Regions from separate parts of the Allobosea sp. P4_H5 genome, predicted to be linked through region 2. Evidence: riboswitches for the same ligand, from Rfam matches in the RefSeq annotation. Region 2 holds a riboswitch; the other holds the start of a gene.
What was found. A riboswitch is a leader RNA that binds a small molecule or an ion and turns the genes downstream of it on or off. The one in region 2 is predicted to bind thiamine pyrophosphate.

Region 1 (5,464 bases), on a different contig from region 2:
CTGGAGACCCGATCCGATGCTCGCCCGTTCCGTGCTCGTGACCCCGCTGCTGCTGGCGCTCGCCGGCCCCGCTCTTGCCCAGACCGCAACGACGACGGCCACCACCGAGCCGATTGCCGCACCGGGCAAGACTCCCGACGCCTGCCGGCTGCTGCCGCAGGCCGATCTGGAGGCGCTTTTCCCCGGCCGCCCGATCACAGCCAAGGGCCCGACGCTGAGCCCGATCAGCCGCGGGCCGCAATATGCCGAGAGCTGCATGTATTCGGTGAAGCTGCCGAGCCCGACCTCGAAGCTCGACCATGCCCGCTTTGCCTCGGTCACGGTGATCCGCTGGGACGGCATCGCCAAGGGCCGCGAGACCCCGGCGCAGGCCTTCGCCTCGATCAAGACGACGCGCGAGAAGGTCGCGAGCGATCCCAAACTCACGCTCAAGCTCGAAGCGCTTTCCGGCGTCGGCGACGAGGCCTTCCAGGAGACGACAAGCTCCAGCGTGGTGGTCCGCGCCCGCAAGGACGATCTGATCTACGCCATCTCGCTCGACCTCTATTCCGAGCAGACCGCGCCAAATGCGCTCGCTTTGGCCAAACAGGCGGCGGCGCGCTGGCAGGGCGGCACCGGAATGGTCGACGCGTCGACCCAGGTTGCCGCCAATAGCGCGGTGACGGTGCCGGCGGACACCCGCCCCTCCTCCGTCGCCCCGGTCGATCAGTGGCCGGACGCCTGCGCCCTGCTGACGCCGGCCGATGTCAAGGCCGCCTTCCCCGGCATGACCGTCAGCGAGCCGCGCAAGCTGATGGGCAAGATCACCCATGAGAGCCGCGAGAACCGGCAGGAGGCGCTGCCGAACCCGATCGGCTGCCAGTTCGACGCCAAGCGCACCCTCGAGAAGGACGGCAAGCGCACGATCGAGCTCAACCAGATCCAGGTCAGCGTCCGCAACGTCGCCGCCACCGAGGATCTGTCGAAGCGCTGGTTCCAGAGCGCGATCAAGGTCTCCGAGGCGAAGACGCCTGTCGAAGGCCTCGGCGACGAGGCGGCGCTCGACATCATGAACCGCATCCACATCCGCAAGGGGCTGACGACGGTCGATGTCCGCGTCTCCGGCGGCGAGCGCGACCAGGCGCTGCACGCGGAGGCGAAGGCGCGCGTCGGCGAGCTCGCGAAGATTGTGGCGGCGCGGCTGAAGTAGCGCGATAGCGGCGCGATTGCCGCATGCAGCCGCCGCGAGTTCCGGCGCGGCGGCGGTGCTGCTAGGGAGGGGCCGATCAGCGAAAGGCCAACCTTATGACCACCCGCTTTACCGAGACCCTCCGCCAGGAAAGCCAGCCGGCCTGGGCGCAATCCGTCGGCCACCGCTTTGTGCGCGAGCTGCTGGACGGCACGGTGTCCGACGCGGTCATGGTTCGTTACCTCGTCCAGGACCATCGCTTCATCGACAGCTTCCTGACCTTGCTCGGCGCGGCGCTCGCCAGCGCCGACAGCTTCGAGGCCCGCATCCGCTTCGGCCGCTTCATCGGCATGGTCAGCGGCGAGGAGAACACCTATTTCCTGCGCGCCTTCGACGCGCTCGGTGTCGGCGAGCAGGAGCGCAGCACGCCTCCCGACAGCAAGGCCACCGCCGGCTTCAAGGAGCTGATGCGCGAGGCCGCCGCGACGCGCTCCTATGCCGCTGCCCTCTCCGTGCTGGTCGTGGCCGAATGGCTCTATCTCGACTGGGCCCAGCAGGCGTCGCCGCCGCTGCCGGCGAACTTCATCCATGCCGAATGGATCACCCTGCACGACAACCCCGACTTCCGCGATTTCGTCGGCTTCCTGCGCGCCGAGCTCGACCGCGTCGGCCCCGGCGAGGCAGAAACGAGCCGCGATTTCTTCCTGCGCGCCGTGGCGCTGGAGAAGGCGTTCTTCGATTCAGCCTATGATGGCGAGGGCTGATCGACGCCACCTGGCCTGAGACAGGCGTGACAGCCGCAAGCCGCTCTGTCACAAGGGCGGTCGAGAGACGGGGGCGTTCGCCGCAAGGCGAGCTGAGAAGCACCCTTCGAACCTGAACCAGATCATGCTGGCGGAGGGAGTCGCTCGGGGCAGCCTCGCCAGCGTTTCCCCGTGCTCGCCTTCCACCGGAAAGGCGAGCCTTGACGACGCAGGACGCGACAGAGCGGGACCCACCTCCCGGCGCAAAGCCGGTGATGGTCGTGCTCGCTCCGGCCCTGCGCACCATTCTCGTCCTGCTCCTGGCCTGGCAAGGCGCGATCTGGCTGTTCCAGCCGCCGCGCTACATCCTGCCCTCGCCGCTCGACGTCGCCCTGGCCTTCCAGCGCCAGCCCGGCTTCCTCTTCAGCCATAGCCTCACCACCATCGCCGAGATGGCGCTCGGCTTCGTGCTCGGCTCAGCGTTCGGCGCGTTGACGGCGCTCGCCATCGTGGCGCTGCCGCGGTTCGGGCGCCTGCTCTGGCCGGTGCTGCTCGTCCTCCAGTCCTTCCCGGTCTTCGTCATCGCGCCGCTATTGGTCGTCTGGTTCGGCTTCGGCATGGGCTCGAAGGTGATCATGGCGACGATCATCATCTTCTTCCCCATCGCCTCCGCCTTCACCGACGGCCTGCGCCGGACCGATCCCGAACTGATCGACGCCACCGCGCTGACCACGGCGACGCATTGGCAGACGCTGCGTTATGTCCGCCTGCCGCTCGCCATGCCCGCTCTCCTCACCGGCCTGCGGGTCGCGGCCCCGCTGGCGCCGCTCGGCGCGGTGATCGGCGAATGGGTCGGTGCCTCCGCTGGCCTCGGCTTCGTCATGGTCCAGGCCAATGCCCGCATGCAGACCGACACGGTCTTCGCCGCGATGACCGTGCTCGCCGTGCTCAGCCTCGTCCTGCGCCATCTCGTCGATGCGCTCGGCCCGCGCCTGCTTCCCTGGGCAAGCGAGCCGTGACGCCGCCCCGCCTCAAGCCGATCACGCAGAAGGATTTCGCCTGATGACCCTCCGCGCCCTCTCTAGACGCGCCCTCCTCGCCACCGGCCTCGTCCTGGCCGCCGGCCTCGCCAGCCCGGCCCGCGCTGCCGACAAGCTGACCGTGATGCTCGAATGGTTCGTCAATCCGGATCACGCGCCGCTGGTCGTCGCGCAGCAGCTCGGCCTGTTCAAGGAAGCCGGGCTCGAGGTCGCCATGGTGCCGCCCTCCGACCCCTCCGCCGTGCCCCGTCTCGTTGCCGCCGGGCAGGCTGATATCGGCATCCACTACCAGCCCAATCTCTATCTCGACCACGCCGCCGGCATTCCGATCGTCCGCGTCGGCACGCTGGTCGAGACCCCGCTCAACAGCGTCATCGTCAAGGCCGACGGGCCGATCAAGAGCCTCGCCGACCTCAAGGGCAAGACGATCGGCTATGCCGTCTCGGGCACGGAAACCACCCTGCTCGGCCAGATGCTGGCCAAGGCCGGCTTGAAGCTCGACGACGTCAAGCTGGTCAACGTCAATTTCGCGCTCTCGGCAGCCCTGATCGGCGGCAAGGTCGACGCCACCATCGGCGGCTACCGCAATTTCGAGCTGACGCAGCTCAAGCTCGAAGGCCATCCCGGCACGGCCTTCTATCCCGAGGAGCACGGCGTTCCCGCCTATGACGAGCTGATCCTGATCACCCGCCGCGACGCCCTCGCCGACAGCCGCCTGCCCCGCTTCCTCGATGCGATCGAGAAGGCGGCGCTCTACCTCACGAACCACCCGCAGGAGGCCTGGAAGCTCTTCATCGCCGCCCATCCCGATCTCGACGACGCCCTCAACCGCCAGGCCTGGACCGACACGCTGCCGCGCTTCGCCAAGCGCCCGCGCGCCCTCGACCAGGGCCGCTATGAGCGCTTCGGTGCCTTCCTCGTCGAGCGTGGGCTGATCCAGAAGGCCCCGGCACTCACTGAGATCGCAGGCGAGGTGAAATAACGGCGGCAGCACCTCATCCCGCGTCCACATCAGAGCGGCTCTGTGCCGATGGCTCTGGGTTTGGCGTCGATTGCGATGCTATGAGCCGACTTTGCAGCTATCCAGCGGGCCCTCGCCCGCCCTCCGGGCTGCCTCCGGTGAAATCAGCCGCATGAACGCCAGCCAGCCGATCGCCCAGACCCGCCGCGCCGACCTGCCGGTGCTGTTCGTGCTCAGCGCGACACATCTGCTCAACGACATGATCCAGTCGCTGATCCCGGCGATCTACCCGATCATCAAGACGGCCTATGCGCTCGATTTCGGCCAGATCGGCCTGATTACGCTCACTTTCCAGATCACCGCCTCGCTGCTGCAGCCGGTCGTCGGCCATTACACCGACAAGAATCCGATGCCCTATTCGATGGTCGTCGGCATGGGCTGCACCCTGACCGGATTGATCGGTCTCGCCTATGCCGGCAGCTATGCGCTGCTGCTGATTTCGGCGGCCTGCGTCGGCTTGGGCTCCTCGATCTTCCATCCCGAGGCGACCCGGATGGCCCGCAACGCCTCGGGCGGCCAGCAGGGGCTGGCGCAGGGCATCTTCCAGGTCGGCGGCCAGAGCGGCGGCGCGCTCGGTCCCTTGCTCGCCGCCTTCATCATCGTCCCGCGCGGCCAGACCAGCGTCGCCTGGTTCTCGGCCGCAGCCTTGCTCGCCATGGTCCTGATGGTCTGGACGGCGCGCCGCTATGCCGAGCTAAGCAAGGCGGCCGCTGCCGCGGCTGCGGCAAAGCCCGTGAAGGTCGCGGTGGCCGCACCCGCCGCCCCCACGCATACCAAGGGCCAGATCGCCTTCGCGATCACCATCCTGGTGATCCTGCTGTTCTCGAAGAACGCCTATTCGTCGAGCTTCAGCTCCTATTACACCTTCTACCTGATCGGGAAGTTCGGCGTCTCCGTGCAGGGCTCGCAGCTGATGCTGTTTCTCTTCCTCGCGGCTGCCGCTGTCGGCGCGCTCGCCGGCGGCATCATCGGCGACCGGATCGGCCGCAACCGCATCCTCTGGTTCTCGATCCTCGGCGCCCTGCCCTTCTCGCTGATCCTGCCCTTCGCCGACCTGTTCTGGACCGGTGTACTGACGGTGGTGATCAACCTGATCATGGCGAGTTCCTTCGCTGCGATCCTGATCTACGCGATGGAGCTGATGCCGGGCCGGATCGGCCTGATCGGCGGGCTGTTCTACGGCCTGTCCTTCGGCCTCGGCGGGCTCGCGGCGGCGATCCTCGGCGAAGTCGCCGACTGGATCGGCATCGAGGCGGTCTACCGCATCTGTGCCTTCCTGCCGGCGATCGGCCTGCTCGCCCGGTTCCTGCCCAAGGTCGAGCACCGGCGGGGATAGAATTTGCTAAGCCGTCAGCGGGATCGAGGTCGGGTCACTCGATCGGGGCAGGCCTCCTTGCGGCCAATTGCTGGCCGCAAGACCAATAATAGGACGTGATTTTCGATGATCTACGAAATGCGCGTGTATCGCTGCCTGCCTGGCCGGCTTCCGGCT
Region 2 (5,464 bases):
CGCGCGGCTCCATCGGCCCGGCTTCGAAGGCGAGGCGTCCGGCCTCGACCGCTCGGGCGAAGGCGGCCGCCATCGCGGCGGGGTCGCCGGCCTTGGCCACCGCGGTGTTGAGCAGCACGGCATCGTAGCCGAGCTCCATCGCCGCGGCCGCATGCGAAGGCAGGCCGATGCCGGCGTCGACGACGAGCGGGATATCCGGAAAATGCGCCCGCAGCGCCCGCAGGCCGTAAGGGTTGTTCAGGCCCTTGCCGGTGCCGATCGGCGCGCCCCAGGGCATCAGCACCTTGCAGCCGGCCTCGACCAGCCGCTCGGCCACGACGAGGTCCTCGGTCATGTAGGGGAAGACCTCGAAGCCCTCGGCGCATAGGATACGGGCCGCCTCGACCAGGCCGAAGACATCGGGCTGCAAGGTGTCGGCCTCGCCGATCACCTCCAGCTTGATCCAGGGCGTGCCGAAGACCTCGCGCGCCATCTGCGCCGTCGTCACCGCTTCCTTGACCGAGTGGCAGCCGGCCGTGTTCGGCAGCACCCTGACGCCGAGGCTGCGGATCAGCGCCCAGAAATCCTGACCGCCGCCGAGCCGGCCGGCCTCGCGGCGCAGCGAGACGGTGACGATATCGACGCCGGCCGCTTCGACCGACTTCTGCAGCACGGCCGGCGACGGGTATTGCGCCGTGCCCAGAAAGAGGCGCGAGCGCGGGGTGAAGCCGTAGAAATCCATCGCCTCAGCCTCCCTGCATCGGCGCGAGGATCTCGAGCCGGTCACCATCCGCGAGGATCGTCCGCGCCCGCGCACCGGTGGGCACGAAGGCTTCGTTCACGGCGGTGGCGACGACTGCGCCGGCATAGCCCAACTCGGCCAGCACCTCGGCCAGAACGGGGGCGGCGACCTCACGCGTGTCGCCGTTGACGATGATGCGCATCGGGCAGCTCCCTTGATGCGAGGAGACGATCGGCCACCTGCCCGGCCAAGGCCGGCGAGAGCAGGAAGCCATGGCGGAACAGGCCGTTGACGCGTAAGGTCCGGCCATCCTCGACGATCCCCGGCAGGTTGTCGGGAAAGGCCGGGCGGACATCGGCGCGCAATTCGACGATCTCGGCCTCGCCGAAGGCCGGATGCAGCGCATAGGCGGCGCTGAGCAATTCGATCGCCGAGCGGGCGCTGACCTGACGGCGATCATCGCTCTCGATCATCGTCGCGCCGATCATGAAATGCCCGTCGGAGCGCGGCACGACATAGAGCGGAATGCGCGGATGCAGCAGCCGGACCGGGCGGCTCAGCCTGATCTCGTCCGTGCGCAGCACCAGCATCTCGCCGCGGACCCCACGCAATGCGCTCAGACGGTCGCGTGCCGTGAGGCCACGGCAATCGATGATGCGGTCGGCATCGAGCGCCGTCTCGTCTGCCTCGACGCCGTAGTGGATCGGCACGCCGGCCGCCTGCAGCGCCTCGACTAGAGCCGCCATCGCGCGGCGCGGATCGAGATGAGCCTCCTGCGCGAAGAACAGGCCCTGCCGGAAGCGGCCGGCGAGATCGGGCTCCAGCGCAGCGACGCCCTCCGCGTCGAGCCGCGCGAAACCGCTCGTCCGCGCCGCAAAGCGGGTCAGCTCACTCGCGTCGCGGGCTGGAGCGAGCACGAGCGTGCCTTGGGCGAGCGTGCCGGCGTAATGGCGCGGCCACCAGTCGAGCGCCTGCCGGCCCAAAGTGACGACAGCCTCTTCGGCGCTCTCGCGCTCGCACCAGGGTGCCAGCATGCCGCCGGCCGCCCAGGAACAGGCCTGCTCGCCAAGGGCGGCGCTGCGTTCGAACACGTCGACCGCAATGCCCCGCTCAGCCAGCTCTAGCGCCGTCACGAGGCCGGCAACGCCGGCCCCGATCACAGCGACGCGCATGGTCCCTACTCCGCCGCCGGCAGATAGAGATTGCCGCCCTTCTTGAGGAACTCCTGCGACTTCTCGGCCATGCCCTGCGAAGCCATGGCTTCGAGCGCCGCACGTTCATTGTCGCCCATCGCCTGCACCTCGGCGCGCAGATCCTGGGTGATCTTCATCGAGCAGAATTTCGGGCCGCACATCGAACAGAAATGCGCGACCTTGTGGGCGTCCTTCGGCAGGGTCTCGTCATGGAAGGCGCGCGCCGTATCGGGATCGAGCGCCAGGTTGAACTGATCCTCCCAGCGGAAGTCGAACCTCGCCCGCGATACGGCATCATCCCTGATCTTCGCAGCCGGATGGCCCTTGGCGAGGTCGGCGGCATGGGCGGCGATCCGGTAGGTGATGACGCCGGTCTTGACGTCGTCGCGATCGGGCAGGCCGAGATGCTCCTTCGGCGTGACATAGCAAAGCATGGCGCAGCCGAACCAGCCGATCATCGCCGCGCCGATGCCCGACGTGATGTGGTCGTAGCCCGGCGCGATGTCGGTGGTCAGCGGTCCGAGCGTGTAGAACGGGGCTTCGCCGCATTCGCGCAGCTGCTTGTCCATGTTCTCCTTGATCTTATGCATCGGCACATGGCCGGGGCCCTCGATCATCACCTGGCAGCCCTTGTCCCAGGCGATCTTGGTCAGCTCGCCGAGCGTCTCCAATTCGGCGAACTGGGCGCGGTCGTTGGCGTCGGCGATCGAGCCGGGACGCAGGCCGTCGCCGAGCGAGAACGAGACGTCGTAGCGCCGCATGATCTCGCAGATCTCGTCGAAGCGCTCGTAGAGGAAGCTCTCCTTGTGATGCGCCAGGCACCAGCGCGCCATGATCGAGCCGCCGCGCGAGACGATGCCGGTCACGCGGCTGGCGGTCAATGGCACGTAGGGAAGACGCACGCCGGCATGGATGGTGAAATAGTCGACGCCCTGCTCGGCCTGCTCGATCAGCGTGTCCTTGAACACCTCCCAGTCGAGCTTGATCGGGTCGCCGCCGACCTTCTCCAGCGCCTGGTAGATCGGCACCGTGCCGATCGGCACCGGCGAGTTTCTGAGTATCCAGGAGCGGATGTTGTGGATGTTGCGACCGGTGGAGAGGTCCATCACCGTGTCGGCGCCCCAGCGGATCGCCCAGACCAGCTTCTCGACCTCCTCGGCGGCGCCGGAGGTCACGGCCGAATTGCCGATATTGGCGTTGATCTTGACCAGGAAATTGCGGCCGATCGCCATCGGCTCGAGCTCGGGATGGTTGATGTTCGCGGGGATGATGGCGCGCCCGCGGGCGATCTCGTCGCGGACGAATTCCGGCGTGACGAATTCCGGAACCGAGGCGCCGAAGCTCTCGCCGTCGGCATGGCGTTCTTTGGCGCCGTCCAGCATGGCGGCACGGCCGAGATTCTCGCGATGGGCGACGTAAGTCATCTCGGGCGTGACGATTCCGGCCCTGGCGAATTCGTATTGCGTCGCCATCTGGCCGGACCCGGCCTCGAGGATCGGGCGCTGCGCCGGGCAGGCCGGCACGAGTTGAGCTTCGCTGATATGGCCATTATCGGCGGCGGTGACAGCGCGGCCGGGCACGGTCTGGAAGCCGCGGGCGTCGAGCCAGGCGCGGCGCGGCTGGACCAGGCCGGCATTGAGGTCGATCCGCGCGTCGGTCTCGGTATAGGGGCCGGACGGGTCGTAGATGCGCACCGGCGGCTCGGCATCGGTGGTCAGCACAACCTCGCGGAAGGGCACGCGCATCTCGGGATGCTCGGGCGCCGCGACATAGATCTTGCGCGAGCCGATGATCGGGCCGGTGGTCACCGTCTGCGGTGCGGCCTTGACGCTGTTCTTCTGCGGCTTGGTATGGGCGTTCATCTTAGGATCTCCTCCCTCTCAGGTTCAGGAGATCCGGGGCGTCTGACGGTCCAGTCGCTGTCTGCGGATGCATTTGTGGCGCAGCCGCGTTCCAGTCCCTCCGCCGGTATGACCCGGATCAGGTTCGATGGGTTCGGCCGTCAGGCCATCTCAGCTCTTGTCGAGCACCCCTCGGAACGAGGCGGAGGTTAGAACCGTCGTGATCTGCGCGCAACCGGCAAAGCACCGCGCTCCGGCGCTGTGCCGGCATGCGCCGTAGGCAATACGCCATTGGAACGTCGGGCAATCAGGCCGTGATGTCGAGATTGCCGCCCTGGCCGGCGGGGAGCGTGGCCTGCTGCTGCTCTGACGCCTGCTGCAGCATGGCAACCAGCGCCTGATCGGAATCGGCGTTCTGCTTGACCATTTCCAGCTGCAGCGCCTGCTGCGTCGCAGCCGACTTCATGCTGATCAGGCTCTGGGCGATCGCGACCGACATCTCGCTCATGACATGGCTCCTCGCCGCCACCATAGGCGGCGAGCCTTACCTGAATCTAAACCCGAAGCGGCGGGCTCTAGCGAGTGGGAGCGATGATCGACGGCACCGGCCTCGGCATCGGAATCACGCGGTTCGGCTGCGGCGGCGCGGAGCGATCGCGCGCCAGCTGCTCGCGCTCGCGCGTCGCCTCAATGCGATCGGAGCGCGGCTCGAGCTTCTGCACCTCACCCGCATTCGGCGTCATCGGCACACCGGGTGCACGCTGCTGGCGTGGTGTTTGCGGCGAAACGGACTGAGCAGCAGCAGCTTCCGCCGCCAGCAACCCTACGGCGATCAATCCGAGCAGGACCCATGAGTTTTTGCGCATGGCATTCCTCCTGTCAGGCAGGTGCAAGGCGATCCTCCCCGCTAGAAGAACAGGGGCGGCCGGCGATTGTTCCGGCCGCCCCTCGATAAAGGCGCGAAGCAGCCCGCTGGCTGCTTCGGCTGATGTCACTGCTGGTTCTGGCCGGTGAGCAGCGGCGTGATCCGGCGCAGCGTCACGCGCCGGTTCTCGCGCGAATCGCCCTGCGTCTGGACCTTGAGGTACTGCTCGCCATAGCCCTGCGTCGTCAGGTTCTCGGCCGGGATGCCGAAGTCGCGGGTCAGGATTTCGGCGACCGACTGTGCCCGCCGATCGGACAGCGAGAGGTTATCGACATCGGCGCCGACCGCGTCGGTATGGCCCTCGACCATGAAGACCTCGTTAGGCGCCCGCTCGACCGCCTGGCGCACCGCCTGCGCGATCACCCTGAGGCGCCCGGCCTGATCGGGCGTGACCGTCCAGGAGCCGGAATCGAAGTTGATCGTGTCGATGTCGACGCTGCGCATATGGGCGCGCAGATCGGGCGAGTAGCGGACCTCGTCGAGCGTGTAGCGGCGCGGCACCGGAGCGACCGGCGGCGCGGTGATCGTCTCGTAGATCAGCCGCTCGTCGGCACGCTCGGCATCGACGATATAGCGCTCGCGCGGGATGCGCAGCGGCGGCGGCGGCAACTCGACCACCTCCTCGGCGAAGCGGGCCTGCGGCCCGTCGCGGCGGACATTGTCGATGATGACGAACTCGCCACCGTCGCGCTCGCGCCGCGAGCGGCGGATCAGCCGGCCTTCGGCATCGGTCACCGTGACGATCTGCGTGCCGTCGGGGCGATTGTAGATCGTCACGTTTTCG

Region 1: another riboswitch for thiamine pyrophosphate. It lies ahead of AC1DS0_RS14095 (ABC transporter permease); the one in region 2 lies ahead of thiC (phosphomethylpyrimidine synthase ThiC).

What each region holds. Positions count from the first base shown of each region.
Region 1 covers NZ_JBFUKM010000006.1:109,845-115,308, forward strand. Annotated here, with positions in the region: gene AC1DS0_RS14085 (hypothetical protein) at 17-1,189, shown strand; gene AC1DS0_RS14090 (TenA family protein) at 1,285-1,932, shown strand; TPP riboswitch at 1,992-2,088, shown strand; gene AC1DS0_RS14095 (ABC transporter permease) at 2,187-2,930, shown strand; gene AC1DS0_RS14100 (ABC transporter substrate-binding protein) at 2,974-3,933, shown strand; gene AC1DS0_RS14105 (MFS transporter) at 4,085-5,308, shown strand; gene AC1DS0_RS14110 (NIPSNAP family protein) at 5,414-5,464, shown strand, end outside.
Region 2 covers NZ_JBFUKM010000018.1:1,320-6,783, reverse strand. Annotated here, with positions in the region: gene AC1DS0_RS28040 (thiazole synthase) at 1-721, opposite strand, end outside; gene thiS (sulfur carrier protein ThiS) at 726-923, opposite strand; gene thiO (glycine oxidase ThiO) at 892-1,893, opposite strand; gene thiC (phosphomethylpyrimidine synthase ThiC) at 1,899-3,776, opposite strand; TPP riboswitch at 3,854-3,958, opposite strand; gene AC1DS0_RS28020 (hypothetical protein) at 4,063-4,263, opposite strand; gene AC1DS0_RS28015 (hypothetical protein) at 4,331-4,648, opposite strand; gene AC1DS0_RS28010 (OmpA family protein) at 4,747-5,464, opposite strand, start outside.